Regions from separate parts of the Azospirillum baldaniorum genome, predicted to be linked through region 2. Evidence: riboswitches for the same ligand, from Rfam matches in the RefSeq annotation. Region 2 holds a riboswitch; the other holds the start of a gene.

Region 1 (3,395 bases), 520 kb from region 2:
GGACCGCAGCTACGGCATCCATGTGGCGAAGCTGGCCGGCCTGCCCGGCGCCGTGGTGGGCCGCGCCGAGGAGGTGCTGACCATCCTGGAATCGGGCGACCAGAACGCGGCCATCCACCGTCTGGCCGAGGATCTGCCGCTGTTCAGCGCCGCCCTGAAGCGCCCGCCGCCGGCTCCCGCGGTGTCGGCGCCCGCCGCCCCGCCGGAACCGTCGCGGGTGGAGGAGGCGCTGAAGTCCATCGACCCGGACAGCCTGACGCCGCGTCAGGCGCTCGACGAGTTGTACCGTCTGCGGGGATTGCTCTCCTAAACGGGAATATTTGCGAATGGATGCACGCCATTGTATGAAAATCCGCCGCCGCAGCGTCCCGTGCCATGGGCAAGGGGTGCTGTCATCCAAGCGGCGGGAAGGGGGTGTGTTTATTGACCCCTGGTAAGGTGCTGGTGATCTGCACGGTCATTCAGACGGTCGTCGCGATCCTCGCGCTGCTCGTCGCCGTGCTGTAACCCAGACGACGGAGGGGCGGCGCTGCAACGCCGCCCCTCTTTTCGTGTGCACGCCCGTCCGGCCATCCAAACCGTCCGAAGCGCGCGGTACCGGAGGTGTCGTCTATTGACCACTGGTACAGGAAATATAGCGCTGAACCACAGCCGCCGCAATCCCATCCCATGGGTGCTACGCCCGTTCCACGGCGTCCTCGTCCATCGGGGCGCCGCGGTCATGGATGGGGGTAACGTGGCGTTGGGTGGCGGGGCGTTGCGCGTGGCGCAGCTTCTCCTCCACCGCCTCGTTCACGAACTGGTCGAGCGAGCGGCCCTCCCGCTCGGCGGCCTTCGACGCTTCGGATTCCAGCGACTTGTGCAGATGAACCATTCGGTGCCTCCCCCAACGCGGAACGGACTCTGTCCGATGCTTCAGATGGGAAGCCCGCGCCCGCGCTGCGAGCCGCCTTACCCGGAAGTGCCGTCCCGATCGGAAGCGTCCGGCGGGGCGCTCGCGGGTGGCAGGAGCGGCTTTGCGTGCAGCGCGCGGGCGGCGACAGCCATCGGGTCCTCGCCCGGCGCGCAGGGATGGGTGGCGGCCAGCAGGGCCTCGGGCACGCTGGCGGCGATGTAGTCGGCCACCGTCTCGTGCACCGGGATGATCATGGCGATGCGGGTCAGGTCCACCACCTTGCGCACCTGCCCGGACGCGCAGAGCAGGGACAGGGCCTTGCCCGCCGACAGGGCCTCGCCGTTCATCACCAGCAGCAGGCCGATGCCGGCGCTGTCGACGAACTCCAGCCCGGTCAGGTCGAGGAGGTGGCGGCGCTCCGGTCCGTCCTTCACGTCGGCGATGGCCTGCCGCACCGGGCCGGCGTCCTGGCTGGTGAAGCGCCCGGTGAGCACCAGACGGGCGAAATGCCGCTCCTGCTCCTTGCGATACTGCACGGCCCGCACCCCCTCCTGACGTCGCGCGGCCATGATCCGGTCCGGGCCTTCGCCGGGCAAGCGGGCGGCGGCCTGCGGTCCTGCGCGATGTTGACGCAGGGCAGCCCCTTTTTGTCACGGCGTCCTTGTCCCTTGACGGCGCGCCGCCGCGGTCCTACAAGCGGAGACACGTGGTGATTTGGTCGACCGGCTTGCGGGCCACGTAAAACAACCCGCTAAAAAGGTCCGAGCCGCGTCCGCGCCTCGACCCGATCGGTCGGGGCGTTTTTTGTTGTGCCGGTCTGCCCCGCCGGCGGACAGAGGAGACACAGCGGCCATGGCGCGCACCGATCATCGCAATCCCAACGTCGCGGGGCTTCGCCCGCGTTCCCGTCTGGTCCATGGCGGCGTCCGCCGCTCGTCCTTCGACGAGACCTGCGAGGCGCTCTACCAGACCTCCGGCTTCGTCTACGGCTCGGCGGAGGAGGCGGAGAGCGCCTTCGTCAACGACGGCTCCCGCCACGTCTATTCCCGCTTCCGCAACCCGACCACGGCGATGTTCGAGGACCGGCTGTGCGAGTATGAGGGGGCGGCCTGGGCCTACGCCACGACCAGCGGCATGGCCGCGGTGCACGGCGCCCTGTGGTCGAACCTGCGCACCGGCGACCGCATCGTGGCGCCGCGCTCGCTGTTCATCTCCTGCTATTGGGTGATCAAGGAGCTGTCGGCCCGCTTCGGGGTCGAGGCGGTCTTCGTCGACGGCACCGACCTGTCCCAGTGGGAAGAGGCGCTGGCCAAGCCGACCAAGGTCGTCTTCCTGGAGACGCCCAGCAACCCGGGGCTTGAGGTCGTCGACCTGCGCGCGGTCAGCGCTCTCGCCCACAAGGCCGGGGCCAAGGTGGTGGTCGACAACGCCTTCGCCACGCCGGTGCTGCAGCGCCCGTTCGAGATGGGCGCCGACGTCGTCATCTATTCGGCGACCAAGCACATCGATGGCCAGGGCCGCTGTCTGGGCGGCATCATCCTGACCAACGACAAGCAGTACGGGTCGGACGTGATCCACCCCTACCTGCGCCACACCGGCCCGACCATTTCGCCCTTCAACGCCTGGCTGCTGCTGAAGGGGCTGGAGACGCTGGAGCTGCGTGTGTCGGCGCAGAGCGCGGCGGCCCTGACGGTGGCGGAGTTCCTGGAAGGCCACGCGAAGGTGGAGCGGGTGCTCTATCCGGGTCTGGCCAGCCACCCGCAGCACGACCTCGTCCGCAGCCAGATGACCGGCGGCGGCACCATGCTGTCGATCTTCCTGAAGGGCGGCAAGGAAGAGGCCTTCCGCGCCCTGAACGACCTGCGGATGGTGATGATCTCCAACAACCTGGGCGACTCCAAGAGCCTGATCACCCACCCCGACACCACCACCCACTCCAAGCTGACGGTCGAGGAGAAGGCGGCGGCGAACATCCGTCCGAACCTGCTCCGCCTGTCCGTCGGGCTGGAGGACGCCCAGGACATCGTCGAAGACCTCGACCGCGCGCTCGCTTCCCTGTAAAGACTGGACCCGGAACCAAATGCTGCAGTGCAGCGTTGGCGTCCGGGTCACGGTTTTTTCGGCCCGGCCGGGCCTTCCGGTCCGGTCGGGTCCTTTGGTGAGGTGGAGCGAATGGCGAGACGCAAGGCCGGCAACGGCGAACCGACGCAGCGCTTTCTGACGGTGGCGGGCGATCTGACCCGGACCGGCGTCAAGACGGGCGAGATGGGGGTGGCGGCGGCCCAGACGATCGGCTACCGAACCGCGATGATGGCGGCGGCGATGAACAACCCCATCGACCTCGCCAACCCGGAGTTCGTCCGGATGGGCTCCGAGAAGGTGGAGGCGATGGTGGAGGCCACCCACGCCGTCGCCAAGGGCATCGGAGAAATGCAGCAGGCCTGGATGACCCTGATGCAGGGCCAGCTTCAGGCGGCCATGGTGATGGTGACCGGCCTCG
Region 2 (3,395 bases):
TGCTTCCGCCCTCCCGGGCCAACGAGAACGAGAAGGCCACGGGCGTGTACCGGGAAGAATCGCGCAAGGCGTTCGATGAATGCTCCGCGCTCATCAATGAGCTGACCGCCTCCAACGTCCAGAACGCCACGAAGGCGGCGGACAGGGGGCGGGTCACCTATGTCGGGGCGCAGAACTGGATTCTGGGCGCCATCGCGTTCGTGGCGGTCCTCTGCCTGTTCGCCGGCATCGCCATGACGAAGTCGGTCGCCCGGCCCATCGTCACCCTGACCTCCATCATGGACCGTCTGGCCAAGCGCGACCTCGGCGTCGCCGTGGAGGGCGGCACCCGCCGGGATGAGATCGGCGCCATGGCCCGCGCGGTGCAGGTCTTCAAGGACGGCCTGATCGAGGCGGAGCGCCTGACCGCCGCCCAGGCCGCCGAGGAGGAGAACAAGCGCCGCCGCACCGAGCGGATCGATTCGCTGATCCGCAACTTCGACGGCGCGGTGCACAGCGTCCTGCAGACCGTGGGCGCCGCGGCGTCTCAGCTCGACACCACCGCCCGCAGCATGACCGACATTGCCGAGCACACGCGGGCCGAGGCCGGCAGCGCGGCGGCGGCGGCCGAGTTGACCTCCGCCAACGTGCAGACCGTCGCCGCCGCGTCGGAGGAGATGGCCGCCTCCATCACCGAGATCTCCCAGCAGGTGTCGCAGTCGGCCGGCATCGCCGGCAAGGCGGTGGACGAGGCCGACCGCACCAACGCCACCGTGCAGGGGCTGTCGGAAGCGGCCCAGCGCATCGGCGACGTGGTTGACCTGATCCAGAACATCGCCGCCCAGACCAACCTGCTGGCTCTGAACGCCACCATCGAGGCGGCACGGGCGGGCGAGGCCGGCAAGGGCTTCGCCGTCGTGGCCAGCGAGGTCAAGAGCCTCGCCAACCAGACCTCCAAGGCGACGGAGGAGATCGCCCAGCAGATCGGCGCCATCCAGGCGGCCACCGGCGGGGCGGTCGGCGCCATCCGCGGGATCGGGGCGACCATCTCCTCGATCAACGACATCTCCTCCTCCATCGCCGCCGCGATCGAGGAGCAGGGTGCGGCGACCCAGGAAATCAGCCGCAACGTCCAGCAGGCGGCGCAGAGCACCCAGGAGGTGACCAGCAACATCGGCCGCGTGTCGCAGGCCGCGACCGAGACCGGCAGCGCCGCGAGCCAGGTGATGTCGGCCTCCGGCGACCTGAACCAGGGGGCGATGCGCCTGAAGAGCGAGGTGGAAAACTTCCTCGTCGCCATCAAGGCCGCCTGAGGATCGCACGACAGGACCGGTGGGCGGCCGCGGGACCGTCCACCGGCAGCCCCGCCGCGGCGTGGGCTCCGGCGTCCCGCGTCCCCTCATACTTTCGAAGAAGCGCGCGGCAATCGGTTTGACAACCGGCGGCTGTCCCGGCACTCCATGACCGTTACTGGTCACTGTCTCATCAAGAATACAAAATGGAGGAGCCGCCATGCTGGGCCTCTATGCGCAGCACGCGCAGACCTATTTGCTTGTCCTGATGATAGGCACGACGCTTTTCTTTGCCCTGCCGATTTTCATCGCGCCGCTCGCCTGGGCTCGACTGATGCTGTGGCGCATCCCGCAGGACACCGACCTCGCCGTCTATTTCGGCCGCTGCCTCGGGGCGTTCATCCTGATCGTCGAGTTCCTGATGCTGCGCGGCGCAACGACGGTGGAGACAACCGCCTACGCCTTCGACGTTCTGTTCTGTGTGTTCGGGCTGATGCTGGCGGTCCATGTCTATGGCGCCATCCGGCGCATCCAACCGCTCACCGAAACGCTGGAGATCGGCTTCTGGGCGCTGCTGCTCCTGCTCAACACATGGTTCTACCCGGCCTTTCCCGTCTGACGAAATCCCGGTTCCGCCGCCGTTGCCCCACTCCTGTTGCCAAGCCGCCGCTGCCCGTATAATGTGCACCGCGCATCAAGAGTTGAGCGGACGCTCAACGCCAACCTGCTTTCCCGAGCAAGGTGGCGTCCCGAAGGGGGATGTGGCCGGACCGGCAAACAAACGGGGTTCGCCATGACGTCTGTTCCGACCGATGCACCGACAGCGGAGCCGGACGAGTCATGCCCATCAGGATACCCAACGATCTTCCCGCCTTCACCGCCCTGCAGACCGAGGGGGTCATGGTCATGCAGGAGGCCGACGCCATCCGGCAGGACATCCGACCCCTGCGCTTCGGCCTGCTCAACCTGATGCCCGACAAGATCCGGACCGAGACGCAGATCGCCCGCCTCCTGGGCAACACGCCGCTTCAGGTCGAGCTGTCGCTGATCCGGATCACCAACCATGTGCCGCGCAACACCGCGGCGGACCATATGAGCGCCTTCTACCGGTCGTGGGAGGACGCGCGCCGCGAGACGTTCGACGGCTTCATCATCACCGGCGCTCCGGTCGAGACGATGCCCTTCGAGGAGGTGTCCTACTGGGACGAGCTGTGTTCGGTCTTCGACTGGACGCAGAGCCACGTCCATGCCTGTCTGAACATCTGCTGGGCGGCGCAGGCCGCCGTTCATCACTTCCACGGCGTGCCGAAGCATCTTCTGCCGCGCAAGGCGTCCGGCGTGTTCCGGCACCGCAACCGCGCCCCCGCCTCGCCCTACCTGTGCGGCCTGTCCGACGGCGTGCCCATCCCGGTCTCGCGCTGGACCGAGGTGCGCGAGGACGACCTCCCGCCCGAAAGCGGACTGCGCGTGCTCCTGGACTCCCCGGAGACCGGCCCCTGCCTGCTGGAGGACGCCGCCCACCGGTCGCTGCACATGTTCAACCACATCGAGTACGACACGGACACGCTGCGCAACGAGTATGTCCGGGACGTCGCCAAGGACGCGGCCACGCCGGTTCCCCACGGCTATTTCCCCGACGACGACCCCAGCCAGCCGCCCGAAAACCGGTGGCGGAGCCACGCCCATCTGCTGTTCGCCAACTGGATCAACCAGATCTACCAGACGACGCCCTTCGAGCTTTCCCGCATCGGCACGGCCGCGTAGGCCGCCGACCGGAACGGGTGGGGTGAGGCGGAGTTGGGCCCCTGAATCGTGGGGAGGGAAACGCCCTCCGCTCAAGGCAACCGAACCGTCCCGTCACCGTCCAGCGGCTGCAGCGCCTCGTCCATCTGCAAGGCGAGCCAGAGCAGATGCGCGACGGCCGACGGGCTGACGCCGGGCGGACGGGAATTGCCCTCCCCCTCCTCCGCCGCCAGACCGTACAGGGCCGCCACCAGATGGCCCTTGGCGCGGGGTGACAGACGCCGGCCCCGGTCGGCCAGCCCTTGCTCGACAAGCGCGACCGCCTCGCTCAACAGCGCGAGGTCGAGCACTGACCCGGACGCCCCGGACTCCCGCTGCAGG

The links. Region 2 has a riboswitch for S-adenosylmethionine ahead of Sp245p_RS03230 (homoserine O-succinyltransferase). Riboswitches for the same ligand answer to the same signal wherever they lie in the genome.
Region 1: linked by a shared signal. The riboswitch ahead of metZ (O-succinylhomoserine sulfhydrylase) and the one ahead of Sp245p_RS03230 (homoserine O-succinyltransferase) in region 2 are both predicted to bind S-adenosylmethionine.

Annotation. Positions count from the first base shown of each region.
Region 1 is NZ_CP022253.1:174,090-177,484, reverse strand. It holds gene mutS (DNA mismatch repair protein MutS) at 1-310, shown strand, start outside; gene Sp245p_RS00755 (hypothetical protein) at 677-874, opposite strand; gene Sp245p_RS00750 (STAS domain-containing protein) at 952-1,464, opposite strand; SAM riboswitch at 1,592-1,671, shown strand; gene metZ (O-succinylhomoserine sulfhydrylase) at 1,748-2,956, shown strand; gene Sp245p_RS00740 (phasin family protein) at 3,068-3,395, shown strand, end outside.
Region 2 is NZ_CP022253.1:697,678-701,072, reverse strand. It holds gene Sp245p_RS03240 (HAMP domain-containing methyl-accepting chemotaxis protein) at 1-1,292, shown strand, start outside; gene Sp245p_RS03235 (hypothetical protein) at 1,492-1,890, shown strand; SAM-I-IV-variant riboswitch at 1,958-2,062, shown strand; gene Sp245p_RS03230 (homoserine O-succinyltransferase) at 2,112-3,035, shown strand; gene Sp245p_RS03225 (hypothetical protein) at 3,107-3,395, opposite strand, start outside.